One region of the Staphylococcus ratti genome, then DNA from elsewhere that is predicted to be linked to it. Evidence: riboswitches for the same ligand, from Rfam matches in the RefSeq annotation. Region 1 holds a riboswitch; each other region holds the start of a gene.
The links. Region 1 has a riboswitch for thiamine pyrophosphate ahead of LN051_RS09660 (thiamine phosphate synthase). Riboswitches for the same ligand answer to the same signal wherever they lie in the genome.
Positions count from the first base shown of each region.

Region 2: another riboswitch for thiamine pyrophosphate. It lies ahead of tenA (thiaminase II); the one in region 1 lies ahead of LN051_RS09660 (thiamine phosphate synthase).
Region 3: another riboswitch for thiamine pyrophosphate. It lies ahead of thiO (glycine oxidase ThiO); the one in region 1 lies ahead of LN051_RS09660 (thiamine phosphate synthase).
Region 4: another riboswitch for thiamine pyrophosphate. It lies ahead of LN051_RS07810 (ECF transporter S component); the one in region 1 lies ahead of LN051_RS09660 (thiamine phosphate synthase).

Region 1 is NZ_CP086654.1:1,981,318-1,986,839, forward strand. Features, by position in the region: gene LN051_RS09635 (ribonuclease FAU-1 family protein) at 1-379, opposite strand, end outside; gene LN051_RS09640 (YebC/PmpR family DNA-binding transcriptional regulator) at 550-1,263, opposite strand; gene LN051_RS09645 (ThiF family adenylyltransferase) at 1,342-2,334, opposite strand; gene LN051_RS09650 (thiazole synthase) at 2,334-3,101, opposite strand; gene thiS (sulfur carrier protein ThiS) at 3,103-3,297, opposite strand; gene LN051_RS09660 (thiamine phosphate synthase) at 3,317-3,886, opposite strand; TPP riboswitch at 4,102-4,211, opposite strand; gene LN051_RS09665 (Bax inhibitor-1 family protein) at 4,224-4,862, opposite strand; gene LN051_RS09670 (LysM peptidoglycan-binding domain-containing protein) at 5,145-5,522, shown strand, end outside.
Region 2 is NZ_CP086654.1:717,404-722,925, forward strand. Features, by position in the region: gene fabZ (3-hydroxyacyl-ACP dehydratase FabZ) at 1-134, shown strand, start outside; gene LN051_RS03300 (YwpF-like family protein) at 348-788, opposite strand; gene LN051_RS03305 (single-stranded DNA-binding protein) at 978-1,295, shown strand; gene LN051_RS03310 (LysM peptidoglycan-binding domain-containing protein) at 1,826-2,569, shown strand; TPP riboswitch at 2,671-2,770, shown strand; gene tenA (thiaminase II) at 2,836-3,513, shown strand; gene thiD (bifunctional hydroxymethylpyrimidine kinase/phosphomethylpyrimidine kinase) at 3,518-4,324, shown strand; gene thiM (hydroxyethylthiazole kinase) at 4,326-5,120, shown strand; gene thiE (thiamine phosphate synthase) at 5,123-5,522, shown strand, end outside.
Region 3 is NZ_CP086654.1:2,265,263-2,270,784, forward strand. Features, by position in the region: gene LN051_RS11105 (hypothetical protein) at 1-663, shown strand, start outside; gene LN051_RS11110 (DNA-binding protein) at 778-1,380, shown strand; TPP riboswitch at 1,407-1,510, shown strand; gene thiO (glycine oxidase ThiO) at 1,587-2,678, shown strand; gene LN051_RS11120 (L-cystine transporter) at 2,757-4,151, shown strand; gene LN051_RS11125 (alpha/beta fold hydrolase) at 4,298-5,182, opposite strand; gene LN051_RS11130 (NADPH-dependent oxidoreductase) at 5,420-5,522, opposite strand, start outside.
Region 4 is NZ_CP086654.1:1,624,299-1,629,820, reverse strand. Features, by position in the region: gene purD (phosphoribosylamine--glycine ligase) at 1-576, shown strand, start outside; gene LN051_RS07820 (energy-coupling factor transporter transmembrane component T family protein) at 705-1,496, opposite strand; gene LN051_RS07815 (ABC transporter ATP-binding protein) at 1,493-2,893, opposite strand; gene LN051_RS07810 (ECF transporter S component) at 2,906-3,490, opposite strand; TPP riboswitch at 3,618-3,718, opposite strand; gene graF (glycopeptide resistance-associated protein GraF) at 3,904-4,035, opposite strand; gene auxA (lipoteichoic acid stability factor AuxA) at 4,333-5,522, shown strand, end outside.

The sequences.
Region 1 (5,522 bases):
CATCTTGATCAACAAGCTCATACTTTCCATCAGGCAACGCAAGTACATCAAGGCATAAGTCGACTGTGCGTGCTTTCCCTTTTTGCGTAATATTTTTTAAGTTAATATCAAAATAATATTGTAAAGGTTCTCCTTTATCGTTAAACATGACGGTCATACTATAACGTTTCTTTTCGGGTAAAATCTGTAGCCACTGAAAATGGTCGTCTGCTACAACCATTCGTTTTCCAACAACAGTCACCTCCAAAGGTTCTCTCACCTTATTCATCGTTATCAAACCGATAATACCTTTAAATTTATTATTATTAACTTTGACTTCGATATAATCCCGATCTATGAGGCGACGCCAGTGACGTTTATCAATATACTTTATCTTCACAGTCACCAACTCCCTTTTGTTCATTATATATAAAGTTCACTATGATGTCACTAAAGAAAGATTTAACGCCCATCTCCTATTCAGGAAAACGATTAAATGTAAATATAGCATTTTAAAAGGAAAAAACTGATGCACTTACTAAGGAAGGCATCAGTTTCAGGTTATGCTGATTATAACTCAACGTTATGGAAAACGTGTTGGACATCTTCTAAATCTTCTAGAACATCGATTAATTTTTCAAAAGTTTCTTGATCATCTGGCGAAAGTTGCACCTCTGTTTGTGGTAGCATTTCAAACTCAGCCACTTCAAATGTGCTAATACCTAAACCTTTTAACGCTTGTTGAACTGTCGCAAATTGGTCTGGTTCAGCGTATACAATTGTAAGACCTCCATCTTCAATCACATCACGAACATCGATATCCGCTTCCATTAATCCTTCTAAAATAGAATCTGCATCAGAACCTTCAAATGCAAATGTCGCAGTAGGATCAAACATGTAGGCCACAGAACCGGACACGCCCATGTTCCCACCATTTTTTCCAAATGCAGCACGCACGTCAGAGGCAGTACGGTTTACGTTGTTTGTTAATGCATCCACAATGACCATTGAACCACTTGGACCAAAACCTTCGTAACGTAATGAATCAAAGTTTTCATCACCGCCACCTTTTGCTTTATCTATCGCACGGTCGATGATATGATTTGGCACTGAATATGTTTTCGCACGTTCAAGTACAAGCTTTAAAGCTTGATTTGACTCAGGATCAGGTTCTCCTGATTTTGCTGCAACATAAATTTCTTTACCAAACTTCGCGTAAATGCGACTTGTATTTTTGTCTTTTTGCGCCTTTTTTTCTTTAATATTGTTCCATTTACGTCCCATTATTTCCATCTCACTTTCAGTTGCTAATGAACACCTTTTATTATACCGCTTTTATTTCTGTATTATCAACTGACCGTGCTAAGTCGTCACAAAAATAAGTTGCGCAACTTCAAGCGCATCATTTTTATTTTCACTTCCATATATTAATAAACGTCCATCTTGGAAAAACGTCATTTTATAATGTCGGTATTCAAGCAGTTTTACAAATTGATTTTGTTTGATGACATTGACATTTGGAGATAATAATTTATCAAAATCCTCAGGCGCATAACGCACTTGAATCACGTTACCACAATAGTATTCTCCTTCTATTGTTGATTGCTTTAATCGCTGATAGTGATGTTGGCGACATACTGGGCAATCTTCTTCTTTTAAATTAACAATATGCGTAGATTTCATTTCCCCTTTATAAATATCAATCCATTTCATATCATAAGAAAACATGCCTGTCATTAAATAATTGAACACCTCTGCTACAGCAAAACTACTTGCGATATGCACTGCTGGTGGTAGCACACCATGTAACGCACAGCTTTCCATTGTTTCAGGTGGCTCAGGCATAATACATTGTAGACAAGGGCCGTTGCTATCAATTGGAAACACACTAACTTGACTTCCCAAAACAGCACTATAAATGTAAGGAATGCGCATTTTATTTGTTGCTTCATTAACTAGATATCTTGTTTCAAAACGATCCAAACCATCCAACACAACATCTGGTTGATGTGTTTCTAAAATGCTTAAAATATTTTGTGGTAAGACTTCCATATTCATCGCTTCAATTTTCACTTCACTATTCATAGCTTGAAGGCGTTCTTTTAGCGCAAATACTTTCGGTTTCATTTCATTTGCATCTACTTCAAGGTAACCACTTTGACGATGCAAATTAGACAACGTCACGATATCTCTATCGACGATAATGAGTTTGCCTATACCACTGCGTACAAGTTGTTCTGCAATACCACTTCCAAGCGCGCCTACACCAATAATCAGTGCGCATAGGTTTTGTAATTTTTTCTGAGTTGTATTGCCAAAAGCATGGAATTTTTCTTGCCTATCATAACGTTTCATCAAAGAAAACCGATTCCCTCTGAAGGGCTTGATTGAACCGCATTGTAACGAATAGGGATACGTCCCGCTTCATAACTCAGACGCCCTGCTTCGATCCCTTTTTTCATTGCTTCTGCCATTTTAACTGGGTCTTTCGCACTAGATATTGCAGAATTCAACAAAATGGCATCCGCGCCTAATTCCATAGCTTCGGCACAATCTTTGGCTGAACCTATCCCTGCATCAACAATTACAGGCACTTGGCTCTTTTCAATAATGTACCGTAAATTTAATGGATTACTGATGCCTCGACCTGTACCTATTGGGGAAGCAAGTGGCATCACTGCGTGTACGCCTAATTGTTCTAAGCGTTTGGCTAATACGACATCATCTGAAATGTACGGACATACAATGTACCCTTTTTCAAGCAAAATTTCACAAGCTTTATATGTTTCAAGAGGATCTGGTAATAACGTCGCGTCGTCTCCTATCACTTCTACTTTAACCATGTCGCAGACCCTTGCTTCATTGGCTATTTCAGCAATACGTACTGCTTCTTCTGCTGTTTTAGCTCCTGCTGTGTTCGGAAAAGTTATAAATTTTTCTAAATCAATATCTGCTAGCGGATTTGGAAGTGCATTGTCATATAAATTCATACGTCTTACCGCAAATGTCAACACCTCAGTTCCAGAAGCGACAATCGCTTGCTTTTGAATGTCAGCATTTTCAAACTTCCCTGTACCGAGCAATAATCTAGATTTAAATGTAAATTGTCCAATTTTCAACATGTTAACCGCCTCCTACAAATTCAAGTATTTCAATTTGATCATTTTCTGAAATCATATGTGCAGTCCATAATGAACGTTTGATTACTTGACCATTCACTTCTACTGCCATACGTTTGCTTTCAATTCCAAAATGTTGAATCATTTCTGCTATCGATATCTCTTTATCAAAACATTGCGTTTCGCCATTCACTTTCACCTTCAATCGACTCACCTCCTTATCCATTCCATTTCTGCACCATTTTTAAAAATCCCTTTACATCTTGATTAAATGCCCCATCAATCATCGCTACACCTTGAAATGCTTTAGGTACGTGCGCAATGGTTTCCACGTTTATCCCCCCTATCCCTACGAGGGGGAAGTCCTCCCTTAAAGCATCGTTCACTTCTTTAAACGTACGTGGCGCTTTCCCTGGTTTTGAGCGGGACATATACAAATGTCCAAAAAGCCCCCAACGCACCCCTGTCTGTTTTATCTTGCGAATCATCTCTTGAGAATGGATCGACATACTCACTTCCCAATACGCCATATCTAGTTGCTTCGGGAGCTGATACTCACTAAAATGAATACGCTTCATTCCCATTTCTTGCGCCAATAAAATATTGGTATGGATAATAACCTTTTGCTTAGGGAACCCTTTATCCATCAGTATTCCAAGCCATTTTTTCAGTGACTCATGAGACATTGGCACACGTATAATCACTCCATTAATCCATGGTTCAATTTTTACTAATCTGTCTATATGCCTATCATTTAATATTTCATAAGGGGTAACAGCAATAATCATTTCTAAACCTCCTTAAGTCGTTGCAATTAGGGTTCCATCTTCTATCCAAACAACATAAAAAAACGAGGACAGCATGCTGTCCTCGTCTTTAATATCAGAGTTAAGTTAAAAAGTAGCGACAGATGATTGAAATGAATGACATTTCGATTTCAATCCATCTTATACAGGGGAATGAATCTTTCAAATAAGATTTTGTTCCACACCTGTAGTCTCCAAAAAGATATACGCCACTTTCCTACGCCAGCATTATCTGGATCAGGTACAGGAATTTCAAAATCACTATTTTAATCTCAGCCATTAGATGATGGCACTTCCAGTGGTACTTTAATATTCAATTTTATCTGCGAACGTAACGTGCAATATGAAGCACGTAACGAATAATTCTAAATAGATTCAAGAATAAATTAAAACCCATTTCTCTCGGAGAGAAAGCGCCTCGTTTCATCCTATTAAAATCATACAACGTATAAAGGAGAAAAAGCAATAGCCCAACAATAGCAATGATGGTGTGATACAACGGATTGTGAATAAACCATCCTACAAGACTAGCAACAATTAATGCTACAAGCGTGACAAATAGGTACTTTCCTAAACTCGAAGCATCTTTAATCATAAAAAAACCAATGAAACCAAATACGACAAAACCAATAATTGCCAATAAAACATTTTTAAAGAAAACACTAGGTCCTAAATCTTGTAATGTCGCAGTAAAAGTCGCATAAGATAATAAACCAGAAACAATGGTATACACATGCGACATAATTGGACCGCTAAAACGCGCACGTTGAACGACCATCGTTACGAGTATGAGCAATAGCAACCCTATAGAAAGTGGTTGACGCCATTCCATAGGTAAAAACTGACCAAAATACGTCGCAATGCCAAAAATAATCCAATAATACGTAAAGAAAAGCCACACTTTTCCATATTGAAATGGATGCTTTTTAACATTACCGGATTCAGAAATCGATGTCATCCATTCCCCCTCCTTTTTGAGGTTGTCTTTATAAATTCAATGCTAAAACAGTAAATGAATTATTACAACCATTTTAATATTTAAAAAATATGAAATTCGGGTATAGGACTTAAGTCCCATTCCTAAAAACATTTCAAGTGTTTTTCGATCACTTTTTTATTTACCACAACATTACACCTTTGTAACATGTCACAAATCATGGTTAATTTTTGTTACCATGAAGTGGAATCTAATAAAGTAGTAACTTATTTAAACAAACTATGAAAATAAGGAGGCAATACTTTGAAAAAATTCGCTTTTGCACTTACATTTACTTCTGGCGCTGCAGCATTATTAGCTCACCAAGATGCGGATGCTTCAACACAACATACCGTTCAATCTGGTGAGTCAATCTGGACTATCGCACAAAAATACAATATCTCTGTGGATCAAATTACACAAGATAACAATCTTTCGAATCATATTATTTTCCCAGGTCAAGTGCTTTCAATTGGCTCAGGAAATAGCGGTAACACACAAAATACTACGGCACCAAACCTTTCTCAAGGTAATACACATACTGTACGTGCTGGGGAATCATTAGACATTATTGCCGCACAATATGGGGTAACTGCACAAGATATTATGAACGCGAATAATTTAAATGGTTACCTTATTTTC
Region 2 (5,522 bases), 1.1 Mb from region 1:
GAGATACGTTAAGATTAGAAGTTGAAATCACTAAAATTAAAGGTCCAATTGGTAAAGGTACTGCAAAAGCTACTGTGGATGGACAAGTAGCTTGCCAATGCGAATTAACTTTTGCCTTACAAGATCCTCAATAATTGCTAGAGGCTCAGATAAAGCATTTATATTTTGAGAAAATAAAACGATGAGGCTAGGGTATCACGTATTATTGTGTTAGGGCGCTTAAGGAAATGACATACTTAACACAAATTGTAATCCTAATCTCATCGTGCGTATATGAAACGGTGCATGATTAAACAGTGGTTTCTCATTAGATAATGTATGTGCTATCTGTTAGCCTTATTGTTTACTTATTCTTCTTGTCTTTCATCTTTAAGTCGAGGCTTAGATTGCATCATGCGATTAAATGTTTTTATAAGTGCTTCGCCTTCAAGGCCCTCACTAACTAATTGTTCTAGTAAATTTTCTGCATAAACTTGACGCAATGTATAAATGTGACATTCAAAGACGACAGATATCGTTTCTTTGAGTGGTGTAATATGTTTGATCGTTGCATCAAACAAAGCGGGATCGTTCGATGGTCGTGTAATGACGACGCGAATATCTAACAACGCTTCAGCGTCCATATATGCTTGCATTTCTTCTAAATGGATATCGGATATTACGATTTCCAATAACCAACCAGTCCCACTATTTTCTTTGTTTATAATGACGCCATCTTTTAATTCATATTCAGTCACTGCACCATTTTCAGATACAATTTGAAAACGCAAGGCTTTAAATGTCTTCATTGATTCGTACCCCCTTAAAACTTTCTCAATTTTACGAAATAAGAATATTTATTTTCAATTATAACGTAAATTTTGAAAAAATTCCTGAAATGTATGATGAATAGTATCAGTTTGATACGCAATATACCATTTTTCAAAGCTTGCCATTAACGGCATGAAATGCGTATGATAGTGTCATACAGAAAGGAGGTGACATTGATAAATCAGTTTCAAGCGACAGGTATCATTACTAAAGCCCCTAACTATTTTGATACTGGTGAAACCCCATTTGTCACTTTTTCATTAAAGGTAAAACGGGATTATAAAAGCAAACATGATAAACCTATTTTTGATTATTTAAATTGTAAAGCTTTTGGAACCGTTGCAACCTATATTCATGAAACATGTCAAGAAGAGACACGCGTTGCAATCAGTGGCCAAATACAAAGCCGAAGATATGAGTATCAAGGAGAGCGACGCTATGCAACTGAATTGGTTATTTTCCAATTAGAACATCTATCCTCATAGCTCTGTGAAAAAGCACTATTCCAATAATCCAAGCTTATTAAACGATAATATCATCCATTTATACTAAACCTTATAACCATTTACTTTCCTACTCCCGATCTTTCCAATGACATGAAACACGAACCATTGAACAATGATATCGTATATTTCTACTCAATTTTATTTTCACTTTAATCTTTTTTCTCACATGTGTATTAATGCCTATTATATTGAGTGAAACAATAGGGGATAGAAATCCTTTTGATTTCGTTAGCCTATGCGCCCGTCGCTCAAAAATAGTTTCATTTATTCACTTAAAGCGGAGATTTATCTACGTGTATTGACATTAAATATGTAGATATCTCCGCTTATTTTTAAGCTTTATATACGTAGTTGAGCGAGGGCGCGATATGTCCTCGTTTTACTTTGTAATATATTTGTAATGAAAATGGTACTTTATTTAATGTCAATGTCATCTTTTTGAAAAAGACTGGTGCTATATTATTTGTGAACATAACAGATTTTCATACCAATTACTGGAGGATTACTAAATGAAAAAATTACTTTTAGCAACATCAACAGTAGGTTTATTAGCAGCGGCACAATTTGCTACTAATGCTGAAGCAGCGCATCAAGAGCATACACAAGTTCAAGAAGGTGTTCACTTCATTCAATGGGGTGATACTTTAAATAAAATTTCAAAGAAATACGATGTTACTGTACAACAATTAAAAGACTGGAATAATTTAAAATCTGACCTTATCATCGCTGGTGAAAAATTATATGTAACAGAGGCAGCGGCAGCAGCACACAGTGCTACTTCAACGCAAAACTTTGTTTTACCAACGTCATCTAGCTTTGGTTCATTCGAAACAGCTACTTACAACCAATCTACAAGCTATTCAGCACCTGTAAATTACACGACGTCTGGTTCATATGAAACTTATACAGCACCAGCAACTCAATATGTAACGCCGTCATATTCACATGTTCAAACTCAACCAACATCTCATTACCAAGCACCATCAACAGCTGCTGGTTCTGGTTCTGTATATCAACAATTTATTAATGCTGGTGGTACACCTGCAATGTGGAATTCTATCGTTTTACCTGAATCAGGTGGTAATCCTAATATCGTTAGCCCAACAGGTTACAGAGGGCTTGGTCAAACAAAAGAAGCTTGGGGAACAGGTAGTGTAGCTACTCAAACTCAAGGTATGATTAATTATGCAAACTCACGTTACGGTTCTGTAGAGCGTGCAGTTCAATTCCGTTTAGCTAACGGATGGTGGTAGGCGATTGTAGAAATCGTCTGAAGCACTGACTTATTTTTGAGTCGGTGCTTTTTTTTATTGATATTCTGTAATGGTTTTGTTACGTTTAATTTAATTAAATAAAAGACTACTAGGGGAACCGTATGGTTGAGATGAATGATATTCAGACCCTTTGAACCTGATATAGTTAACACTAGCGTAGGGAAGTAGCGTAGACATTAAATCCTTTTTATGATGACTAGGCTACTTTATCATGTAGTCTTTTTTCATTTGAAAGGAGTTTTTTTATGTTATTTTCTGAAATTGTTAAACGTGAGGCGTCAACAATTATTGATGGTATTTATGGTGATGAATTTATTCAAGGTATGATTCAAGGGGATATTCCTGAAGAGGCAATCAAACATTATTTAAGAGCGGATGCACGCTACTTATTTGAATTTGCCAAAATTTATGCATTGTTAATTCCTAAAGTGGATTCTAAAGAAGAAATTGAATTTTTGACGGAACAGATCGCATTTGCAGCTTCTGGGGAAGTTGAAGCGCATCATATTCTCGCAGATTATGTCAAAGTACCGTATAATGAAATTATTAAAGAAGGAGAATGGTATCCTTCTGCGGATCATTATATTAAGCACATGTACTTTAATGCCTATCATTATGATGATGTGGCCTATACGATTGCTGCAATGGCACCTTGTCCATACGTCTATCAACAAATTGCGCAACGCGCGTTACGTGAAGTAGACTTTGACGCTAACCACCCATTAAAAGCATGGTTTGAATTTTATGCTGAGGGAATGGATGAATTAATGGAACACATTGATACGTGGTTGAATGCATGTGCAGAGCATGCGTCTGATGCAGAGCGAGAACAACTAAAACGAAACTTTTTAGAAAGTACAATGCATGAGCGAAACTTTTTCAATATGTCGTATCACCAAGAAACATGGAATTTTGGGGGATAAAACAATGAATAAATTAAAAATCGCATTAACGATTGCAGGTACAGATCCTTCTGGCGGTGCCGGCGTCATGGCAGATTTAAAGTCATTTCATTCCTGTGGTGTTTATGGAATGGCGGCAATAACGAGTATCGTAGCTCAAAACTCTTTGGGTGTACAACACATTCATAATTTAGAGCAAACGTGGGTGGAAGAGCAACTTGAAAGTGTATTTTCTGACGAACCACCACATGCTTTAAAAACAGGTATGATACCAACTATAGATATGATGACTATGATAGCAAACCAGATTAAAAGTAAGTCTATTCCTTATGTGATCGATCCAGTTATGATTGCGAAAAGTGGCGATTCGTTAATGGCGCCACAAGGGAGACAAGCTTTAAAAAATACGTTGCTGCCACTTGCAGATGTTGCCACACCTAATATTCCAGAAGCTGAAGAAATTACCCAAATGAAACTGCAAACAGAAGCAGAGATAAAAAAAGCTGGACGCTTTTTTATCAATGAAATTGGCTCCAAAGGGGTTGTTTTAAAAGGCGGGCATTTGGAAGGGGATGCACGTGATTATTTGTTTACTAAAGAAGGAGAATTTACATTTACAGCACCCCGTTTTGATACATTGCATACACACGGTACAGGATGTACTTTTTCAGCAGTCATTACTGCTGAGCTTGCGAAAGGAAAGTCTGTTTATGACGCGGTAGCGAAAGCGAAAGCCTATATTTCATTAGCAATTGAGCATACGCCTGAGATTGGGCAAGGGCGAGGCCCGGTCAATCATTTCGCTTATCAACAGTTGAAGGGTTGGGATTAGAATGAAGAGTTACTTAGAAAAAATGAGAGCAACACAACCGCTTGTAGTTTGTTACACCAATGATGTCGTCAAAAATTTTACTGCGAATGGATTATTAGCATTAGGCGCGAGTCCAGCGATGAGCGAAGCGCCAGAAGAGGCGAAAGACTTTTTTAAAATCACACAAGGTTTGCTCATTAATATAGGAACTTTAACTCGAAAAACTGGAGAAGATATGCTCGAAATTGCGAAACAAGCTAATGATCAAGGTGTTCCAATTGTTTTTGATCCTGTTGCAGTAGGTGCGTCACAATTTCGAAAAGACTATTGTCGTCAATTTTTAGCTCAAGTGGATGTTGCTGTTATAAAAGGAAACGCTTCAGAGATATTAACTTTAGTAGACGAATCGACAACGATGAAAGGCACAGATAGTTCAGATGATATAGATACAATAACTATTGCCAAACGCGCTTATGAACAATTTCAAACAGCTATTGTAGTCTCAGGTGAAAAAGATGTGATTGTTCAAGATAACAAAGTGATTGAATTGGACAATGGTGTTCCGCTACTTACTAAAATTACAGGTGCAGGTTGTTTATTAGGTGCGGTCATTGCTTCATTTTTATTACGACAACCAAAACCAGAATTAGAAGCATTAGTAGAAGCGGTGTCCATTTATAACATTGCCGCAGAACATGCCGAATTAAGTGAGGGGGCGGATGCGCCAGGAACATTTTTAGTCTCATTTATAGATGCTTTAAGCCAAGTGGATACGGCAGCTTATCACCAAGAAATTAAAAAGAGAGAAGTGCAATAATCATGAGATTTCAACGAGACCAGTTACGCGTGTATTTTATTGCTGGCACGCAAGATATTAAAAAGGGGAATTTAGAAGCGATTTTAAAAGAGGCACTTGAAGCAGGTATTACTATGTTTCAGTTCCGTGAAAAAGGCCCACATGCTTTGACAGGGGAAGCAAAAGAACGACAAGCTCGAACATTAATGCAACTTTGCCATTCATATGGTGTCCCGTTTATTGTGAACGACGATGTGGAATTAGCTCTAAAAATTGATGCCGACGGGATTCATGTTGGACAGGATGACGCTAAAATAGATTCATTTATTCATCAATGTAAAAATAAGATTATTGGATTAAGTATCAGTAATTTTAAAGAATATGATCAGTCTGATTTAACGTATGTCGATTACATTGGCGTAG
Region 3 (5,522 bases), 280 kb from region 1:
CAAATTAAATCTGCAAAAGATAAATGGTTCGAACCTGCACTCGATTTTTATATGGATAAATTAGACCCCCTTGTAACTGAAGATGAATCGGTTTTTATCCAATCCTTAAAAACTGAAAAAACACAAAACGATTATGTCTTTTTAGTCGGTATTGAAAACAATCGCGTGGTGAGCTTCTCAACAGCACATTATGAGGCAACAACAAACACTGGTTTCATCATATATCTCATTGCTGAACCCGGTGAACATTGTGAGGCTTATTTAAAAGCTACGTTAGTTGAAATTGAAAAAGGGGTTAATCAATTATCGAATCAACTTCACGGACGAAATGTTAACTTTTTTATGTTTGAATCCACACTTGAAGCACCTGATGCCAATAATGAAGTAACGAAAGATATCGCTTTTCGTCGCCATTTTTTAACCGAAAACGGTTATGAAAAACAAACTCAAATTGCTTATGTTCAACCATCCCTGAACCGTAAAGGAAAGCCCGTTCCACTTGATTTATATATAAAAGCAAATATTCCTCTCACTAAAGATATTTATGGCACAAGTGTAAAATCATGCTATATCTTAAAGTACGTTTTTGCCAATCGCATTCCGCGTAAAGTCATTTACCCGTTACTCATAAAAATGGACTTAAGTAGAGATATGAACGCATAAGCCCTTGAAATCGTATTTCAAAGCCGTTACAATAAGGTGTAAGTGAGACTGACGGGTCAGTGAACTCAGACTACCGTATGTCTAAATAGACTGATATAGAAAGGATTCATTCATATGCTAACAAAAGAGTTTGCACTGAAATCAGGGCTAAGTGAAAAGCAAGTGCGTAAAATTGTACAGCACTTAGAAGAACGTGGCTACCAATTGAAAAAAACAGAGTACCGTGGGCGTGAAGCAACGGATTTCCAAGAAGAAGACATCGAGTTATTCCAAGAAATTGCAGAACGTGTTGGACGTACAAACAGTTACGAACTTGCATTTGAAGAACTTGAACAAGAAAAAGACTTTTTACAAGTTATCGTTAAAGAGGACAATCATAACTTACCAAGTGACCAACAATTTCCACAAGTTATGCAAGAACTTAAGGCTGAAATCGACAAAATGCGTGAAGAGCGTCAACTATTAGGTCAAATGATTTCTCAAGTACACAAACAACAAGAAGAATTAAAATCATTACATAATCAGCTTAACAGCCAACTTGAAACAAATACAAAATCATTAAACGCCATTACTGAAAGTCAAAAACAACAAACTGAACAGTTATCCAAAACACAAGAAAGTATCGAGTCTCAAGCGAAAGAGCAAAAAGAGCTTGTTACAACAATTAAAAACAACAACGAACAAAAAGGATTTTGGCAACGTCTATTTGGCGGTTAAAATCGTTTAATAACATTCCAATTTAATACATGTGCTAGGGGTGCTCTTAATTGAGCTGAGAAAGACGTCATCTTAACTCTTTGAACCTGAAGTGGTTAGTACCAACGAAGGGAAGCAAAATGCATTTTATAATCTAAACTATTGATATATCTTTGTATTTTTCTATATAGCGTAGCCTCTTGCACATGGTGTAGGAGGTTTTTTGTATGCAAAAAGTGATAATTATTGGCGGCGGTGTAATCGGTTTATCCATTGCTCGACAACTTTCAAAGGGTCCTTATCACATTTCAATTATAGATCGCTCTACTCCACGAATGAATGCATCCTATGCTGCTGGAGGTATGCTAGGCGCACAAAATGAATTTTTCGAAGACACCCCACTTTATCGCCTAGCGATGCAAAGTCGTGCGATGATGCCAGATCTAGCACGTCAACTTTATAATGAAACAGACATAGATATTGAATTTCAATCCCATGGTCTCATCAAAATCGCTACAAACAAGCAGGACATAGCCAAAATTCAACAGCAATATTCATTTTTAAAACGAGATGATCATCGTATCCATTGGTTTTCAAATGCAGAATTGTACAGTATGTTCCCTCACCTTTCACTAGAATCAACTGCCGCATTTAAAATTCAAGACGATGCACAAATCAATGCAAATTTATATACTCAAGCACTCACCCGTTCGGTAAGTACACAAAACAACATTCATTTCTCCCCTCATACCGAAGTACTGCACATTGCACAGAAATCAGAAGGTTATGAGGTATCTACATCTAAAGGGACGATGTATGCAGATATTTTAGTCATTGCTGCAGGCGCGTGGAGTGGCAAATTATTAAATAACTTAGGGATTTTCATCCATACACATGCCGTTAAAGGCGATGTGAAACTCATCGAAACTTCCTTTCCTTTAACACAAGCAACACTATTTAATACAAATGGGTGCTATATTGTCCCTAAAAAACCAAATCGTTACCTTATTGGTGCTACTTCAGAATGGGATAATTGGTCAACAACGAATAATAAAAACAATTTAAAGTGGTTAGACGACGCAAGCCAAGAGATGTTACCCAAATTACGTCATCATCGTACAGTGAAAACATGGACAGGCATTCGACCAATCACCACAAATGAACATCCGATTATGGGGAAAATTTCTGATTCTCTCTATGTCGCAACAGGTCATTATCGTAATGGTATACTTTTGTCTCCGATTGTCGGAGACTTAATGGCTAAAGCAATTCAAAGCGATGCAACTGCATTGCACAAACTTGAATATTTCTACCAATAGTAAAATAACACTTGCTTTTACACCTATAACCTATTATCCTTATTTTATAAATCGGAATTAAAAGGAAGCGTATAGATAATGACTACATTTTTTATTATTCTCAATTTAGCCATTTTTATATTCGTATTAGTCGGCTTAGGTTGGATGGCTAAAAAACATATCAAATTTCCTAAACGTGTCTTTTTGGCATTAGGTTTAGGTGTTATACTCGGCTTAATTTTGCACCTTGCATACGGAGCAAATAGCAAAATCACAACACAAACAACAGAATGGATCGGTATCGTAGGACAAGGGTATTTGTCACTTTTAAAAATGATCGTTATTCCTCTCGTATTTGTTTCAATTGTAGTAGCATTTACCAAAATTGATATCGGAGAAAAGTTCGCAAAAATGGGCGGACTCATTTTTATGTTTTTAATTGGTACTGTTGCAATTGCCGCTATGGTCGGCGTCATTTATGCAATGCTGTTTGGTTTAGATGCCTCTTCAATCGATTTAGGTCAAGCAGAGCAAGCTCGTGGTTCAGAAATCACAAGCCAAGCTAAAGAAATGACTGCTACGACATTACCTGCTCAAATATTAGAATTATTACCTGCAAACCCATTTTTAGATTTCACAGGGGCGCGTGCAACTTCTACAATTGCAGTAGTCATTTTTGCCGCATTTATCGGCTTTGCCTTTTTACGCGTTTTACGTAAAGAACCTGAAAAAGGAAGTCTACTCAAACGAGGTATTGATGCCGTTTATGCCCTTGTAATGGCCATCGTCACTTTCGTACTTCGTTTAACACCGTACGGCATTTTAGCGATAATGATTACAACCATTGCGACTAGTGATTTTTCAGCCATTTGGACGCTAGGTAAATTCGTTATTGCGTCCTATGCTGCATTGCTGACGATGTATATCATTCATATGCTTATTTTAGTCGTTTTAGGTATCAATCCTTTACAATATATGAAGAAAACGGCTGAAGTTATTTTGTTTGCTTTTACATCTCGTTCAAGCGCAGGCGCGTTGCCTTTAAACATTCAAACGCAAACACAACGTTTAGGTGTGCCACCTGCTATTGCGAATTTCTCTGGCTCATTCGGCTTATCTATTGGTCAAAATGGTTGTGCCGGCATCTACCCAGCCATGTTAGCAATGATGGCAGCGCCAGTGGCAGGTGTTGAAATCAATTGGCAATTCATTTTAACGTTAATTGTCGTCGTTGTGCTAAGTTCTTTTGGTGTAGCGGGTGTTGGCGGTGGTGCGACATTTGCTTCAATCCTTGTTTTATCAGCTTTGAACTTACCGGTAGGTCTCGCAGGGGTCTTAATCTCTGTCGAACCGTTAATCGACATGGGGCGTACAGCACTTAATGTGAATGACTCCATTTTAGCCGGAACAGGTACTGCTAAAATCACAAAACAATTAGATGAAGATACTTTTAAATCTAATCAATACGATGAACTAGCTTCTGACCATGTCTAATTGATTCAAAAATAGAAACTGATACTCTGGGTATAAGAAAGCCTCAAAATTCGAGAAAATGAATTTTGAGGCTTTTTTGTCACCTTGGAAGAGCTATCCCAATTATATATAGCTATTTGATATATATTTAGAGTATCTACTCAACGCTACATTTTTAAGTATACTTTTTCAAAAAATGAGTTTAAAATATCGTTCAATTCTTGCGGTGTATCATTCATAGGTTGGTGTTTCGTATTTTTTATAATAGCTTGACGTGCATTGGGGTTAATTTCTTCTAAATAAGTATAGATACTGTTTAATTCTTTAGGAAAATCTTCTGATCCTCTTACCAATAACATAGGTGGATTATTTTTATATTGCTTAATTGCCCTCACATCTTTATATGCGCTCAAACCAAGATTTAAAAATACCGAGCGGTGCGATTCAAGGAGCGCTTTTTTAATATAGCACTGGGTTCTAAAGTTATCCGAACACATTTTAGGGTTAAGTTGACTTACAAGTTTCCACGGTATTAGTCGATAAATTATTTTTGAATACTTGATTTGTTTTTTCTCCTTATCAGACATGATTCTATGTTGTCCCCAACTACCTATGAGTACGAGCGCATTCACCTTATCTGGATAACGATAAACAAATTCTTGAAGCGGATTTCCGCCCCATGAATGACCTACCAAAGTCGCTTTTTCCATATTAAAAAACGACATCATTCTGTGTACATCTTCTATAGCATCTTCATAAGTCGGTACACCTTGCTTCATAGAAGATTCACCTTGCCCTCTAACATTTACGAAATACAAATCAAAATTTTCGAAAGCATGGTACTGATTTTCCCACATTTGACTACATCCGCAGGCACCATGATAAAAAATGATATGCTGTTTTTTCGTTTTGTCTCTTCCCGGTCTATGGTAAACAATAAGGTCACATCCCGAAACCGGTATTTCATATCGTTTAAGCGCTTCACTTTGAATGGTAATATCTTTCCATTCTGAAGATAATATTGATTTCTCAAAAGCACGTTTACTTTTCATTTTATTTACAACTCCTATATTCATCTGATTAACAGAGTCTTTCATTTATACATAAATCAATTTTAATTTTATAGCATATTATTTGAAAAATCTAATCTTCACTAAGTAATTGGTTAAAATGCCAAAGAGCCAATTAAAAAAAGTATCGTTGCTGCTGAAGACGCGCCTTCTTTAATATAAAACGGCTTCAAAATTCAATCTTTCGAATTTTGAAGCCGTTTCGGGAAAATTAACATCCTATTTTTTATTAAATCCTGAAATTTGGAGCCATTCTAACATTTCTACACGCTGTTTACTGTTCATAAATTGAGAAGTTTGTTCTGACCACGTTTCAGTACGT
Region 4 (5,522 bases), 360 kb from region 1:
ATGGGAGCGTATTGCCCAGTGCCACATATCGGGGAAGACGTATTGCGTCAAACGAATGAACGCATTGCACAGCCTATAGCCCATGCCTTAGAAAAAGAAGGATATGACTATTTTGGTATTTTATACATCGGGGCAATTTTGACAAAAGAAGGCCCTAAAGTCATTGAATTTAATGCGCGTTTTGGAGATCCAGAAGCTCAAGTATTATTGACGCGACTTGAAAGTGATTTGATGGAGCACATTTTAGAATTAAAAGAAAAGCAACCGATTTCTCAACAATGGAAACAGGATGCTGTTGTTGGTGTCATGCTTGCATCAAAAGGCTATCCAGCGGCCTATGACAAAGGAAGTCTTGTTTCTGGTTTTGAAACTGATTTAGAACATTATTTTGTAAGTGGTTTGAAACGTGATGCAAATCAATCATTTGTTACAAGCGGAGGACGTGTCATTCTTGCTATTGGAGAGGGAGACTCAATTGAAGCTGCACAAAAGAAAGCTTACGAGCGTGTAACAAAAATTGAAAGTGATGGGTTATTCTATCGTAAAGATATTGCGAACAAAGCATTGAAATCATAAAGGAAACCCCTAGGGACAATTGAATTGTGCCTAGGGGTTTTTTACGGGAAAATTTCCTTTGCAGATGGAAGTTAGGAAAGGAAATGGTGTGCCTTTTCACATCATCGAGATCGTGAAAACGCAACGGTTTAACGGACATCTAATATGCCTGTGATAGGCAATAGATGACTTAAGCCAAACGCAGCACTGATGAGGGCTATGATACATACGATAAGAAGTAAATCTCGATAGCTAAAAGGGGTTTGATAATAATACGTGCGTGGACCGTCACGAAACCCTTTCATTTCCATTGCCACAGATAGTCGGTGTGCTTTACGCATATTTTGACTCAATAAAGGAATAAGCAAATGATAAAAGCGCTTGATACCTCTATAATTTTGTTTTTGAATGATTTGATAGCGCATTTTCAATGCTTGTCTAAGTTGAAAAAATGATTCGATAATTAATGGCAACATTCGGAAAGCTGCCATAAAGGCATAAGCGATTTTAGGTTTTACTTTCATATGCTGCATAAAGCTGTAAAATATCATGATTACTTGTGATGTGAATGCAATAGATAAACCGAAAAAACTAATCGTTAAAGTTCTTAACGATAAATGTATACCACGTACAAGGCTTTCAATGGTAATATGGATAAAACCAAATTTAAAAAGCTCATGATGCCCATCTCCATAAAAAATCATAAATAAAGATGAACTAAGCGCAAAGAACATAGAAAAACCTACAAAAATGAAAAGAATGCGTAATTTGGCGCCACTCATAATGAGCATAAATCCAAACATTAATGCGACAAGGTAGAGCATCACATCAAAATTGTGTACAAAAATAATAAAGAAAAATAAAGCAAGGCCTAAAAAGAGTTTCGTAATAATATTGACATTATCCATAAAAGTACGATAGTTTTTCCAAGATGCAATCATGTTAAAGCCTCGCTTTCATACATCTTCCCATTTTCGATGACATAACGTTTAGAAGGGTAACGCGCTATGATTTCAGAGTCATGTGTAATCATAATGATGGCTTGCCCTTTTTGAATACGTTGTTGAAACAGTTGAATTAATTTAAAAGTATTATGACTATCCAATCCAAACGTAGGTTCATCCAAAAGGAGAATGTCCGCTGATGTGCTTAAAGCCACTGCAACACTTAGACGGCGCTTTTGCCCCATTGAAAGTTCAAAAGGGTGTTGCTCTTTGACGTGTGTTAAGTCTAATAACGCTAACATTTCATTCGTTTCTTTTTGTGCTGTTTGTGCGTTTTGATGCTTAAAATTAATAAAAATCTCATCATAAACCGTATTTTGAATAAATTGGAGTTCTGGGTTTTGATAGACTAAAAACATATGAGAAGCTGCTGTTTTTAGTTTGCGCACCGGTTTTTGATTGTATGTGAGTGTACCTTCATATGGAATAAGTTGCATAAGCGATTCAAAAAAAGTCGTTTTTCCTGTTCCATTTTTACCAGTAATGGCAACCCAATCACCAGACTTTATGCTAAATGATGGAATGTGATATAAAACACGCTTGCCTCGCTTTATCACGCCACCATTCAATTCTAGTTGAAATGAGGAATGGGGTAATGCAGCAGATCCCAGTGTTTTAGGCGCTGCTAACCAAGCATTAGGATGCCAAACACCATATTCAGATAAAAGTGCTTCAAAATGGTTCAAAATATCTGTTGGTGTACCTTCTTGAATAATCTGCCCATCGTGATTCATCAAAATGACACGATCTACATAGTTCCAAATGTGCTCAACTTTATGTTCAACAATTAAAACGGTTTGTTCTTTCCAAATTTCACGTAACAGTTGCCATAAATTTTCGGTTGCTTCTGAATCGAGCATGGCTGTAGGTTCGTCCAAAAATAACGTATCTGTTTGTTGCAGTAAAGTGCCAGCAATAGCTAATTTTTGCTTCATCCCGCCGCTTAATTGATGAATGGATTGCTTCGGATCGACGTCTAATTTAACTGCTTCTAATGCCGCTTTTATTTTGACATTCATTTCGGTTGGTGGAACTTGGTAATTCTCTAAAATAAATGCTAACTCTTCATTGACTTGCGGCATACAAAATTGAGCGTCTGGATCTTGAAAAATGACGCCGGCATTTTGAGAGATTTTCAATGTTTCATATTTCATGGGTAAATCAATTAAATGAGGTACGATACCACTTAATACATTCAATAATGTACTTTTCCCAGAGCCAGAAGGGCCGAGTAAAAGTACCTTTTCTTTGTCCTTAATTTCAATATTTAGCCCATCAAAAATTTTATGAGGGGCATTCGGATATTTTAATCGTAAGTTTGTTGCTTTTAACACGTTGCATACTCCTTATAAAGCATCGTAATCTTCTTTTGAGGCAGGGCGGAAAAGCTGTGTCACACCGGTTTTGTCCAACGCTTTTACAAGGAAATAAGAAAACATTCCTGCAAGCACCGCACCACTAATTAAACGAGCAACGATAAGTAAAATTAAGTTCCAAGTGGCTACTTCACTTAAATAGCCATAATACCAATCGATTGGTAGGCTGATAATTGCAGCAGCCATACCTGCAAGGATACTGACCATAAATGTACGAGAACGGTATTTGAAAATAGCGAAAACAATTTCACAAGCTAAACCTTGAAGTAATGCATAGATAATAGTTGGAATATCGAAACGTCCCATTATGATTGTTTCTCCAGCGCCTGCAGCAAATTCAGCAATTAGTGCAATACCCATTTTGGGAATGATTAAATAAGCAACAATAGCTGCTGCGAACCACATACCATACATTAATTGATCGATGTGTAGGCCTAGCGGTTGAACAGTATAGTAGGCCACCCACCAAAAATTATAAATGACAGCAAAAATGACTGATATTAGCACAGTGACTAAAATATCAGATAATGTTAAACCTTTTCTACTTGAACTCATAAACATCCTCCTAATTACAAAAAAACACAGCACCTCAACTAGAGGTACTGTGTATGACGTGGAAGTGAAACTGCAAATCTTTAAAAGAGTCATACGCGCAAAAAGGCATACTTATCTCGAGGGAATTTGAGCTTTCCTCACACTTTCCTACGCTAGTATCGTCTAGTTCAGGTTCAAAGGGTTTGAGGTAAACACCTCATCTCAGTTTTCACACCCCTAGTGTGTCTTTATTGAATGATTAAAGTCACTATACACCCGACACCTTTAAATGTCAATGTGCATTCTTAAGTTAATACAATATTCAAAATGTTAAACGTAAAATACGAGAGGTATGTTTATTAAAATGACTAACAAAAATAGCCTATAAGAACAGGGAATCCCTCTGTTCCTATAGGCCAATAGAGCGAGACGTATTATTCAAATGTGTTTTGAATATCGTCTTTTGTTTTTTCAGCGCCTTCTTTAGTGTCTTCTTTTTTATCTTTTAATTCTTGCTCTTTATCTTTAGCATTTTCAGCTGCTTTTTTAATTTCTTCTTTAGACATTTTACATCTCTCCTTTAAAAGGTATCTATATAAAAGAGTTCCCCTTTTTTTAAAACGTTAAACATCAGAAGTACACAACAAAAAATGTGATTTTTGGTATAATATATGTTTTAAACGACTACAAAAAGATAATATAATTAAATACAGTGATAACAGTCGTCTATATTTAAGGTAAATCGGTGTGTGTGGTAGAAGGTGTGACAGTACAAAATACGTCTCTCCATCTAAAGAATGAGATTTGTTTTTTATAAAGACATAGTTGATGTCTTCGTATATAATAATTGTGAGGTGAAGCGGATGTCTTTGTTTAATAAATACACCGAGGTGATTTACAGTTATATTATCGGTGCGATTTCTATTTTATTAAGTCTTATTATTTTTCTTAATATCCCATTGATTCACCAATTTAGTCAGCATAAAAAACCTGCAATTAATATTGAAAATTTGTGGGACTTTATTATGGCTTTTTTCAATGAAATCATTCGCGTAATGAGTAATTATATTGGTGAAATTCCTTTAGTGAGTGGCATTATTATTTTATTATTTGGGATTTTTATGATCTTTATCGGAAGAACATTAACGAATACCACTCGTTTCGACTATGACATTTCTATTTTATTTTTATTGATTGGGATCATTTACTTTGTGCTTACTTTGATTTTTATGTCACAAGTGTATGGCATAGCGGCATTTGTTTTTGTAGTTCCCTTTATCATACATATTGGGTATATCGCATATAAAGATGAACTCAATCCATTTAATCGTAAAAAGCATTATCTTTGGATTATTATCAGTTATGGCCTTTGTTATATTATTGGCCAACTCGTGCTCTACGGTCGTATTGAAGAACGTGAAGTGGCGCCTATAGATGTCTTAAGTATTAATACGTTCTTTGTGATTTTATGGTTACTCGGGCAAATGTCTATTTGGAACTTCTTATTTTTACGCCGTGCTCTACCGATGACACAAGAGGAAATTACTGGAGAAGAAAACCCGTATGTACGAAGTAAAAAATACAGTTTTGTGGGTCAATCTCAGCACCATTTCAAAGATCTTCAAACGCGTACAAACGAATTAACCCAAGATTTTTCACATCGCACGCGTAGAAGCATTGATTTAGATAAAATTCGACGCAAGCGCGAAATGATTAAAGAGAAATGGTTTGGTTGGGCAAAACTAGAAGAAGACGACATTCCGTCTTTCTTACATCGGCCTAAATGGTTAAAACGAGAATATGTCAGTATCGCATGTGGTGTCATTTTATTCTTCTTTATTTTAGTTGAATTTAAAAATCGTAACGGTTTATTTCTTTCTGGTGATTGGCAACTTTCACAAACACAGTATGTGTATGAATGGGTGAGTTTATTCTTATTGCTCGTCATTGTGACGGCTTTTATTTGGACATCAGTGACGAATATGTTGCAAGGACGACACTACTATTTAAAATTATTTATGATTAGTATTTTATTCTTTAAACTTTTCACAGA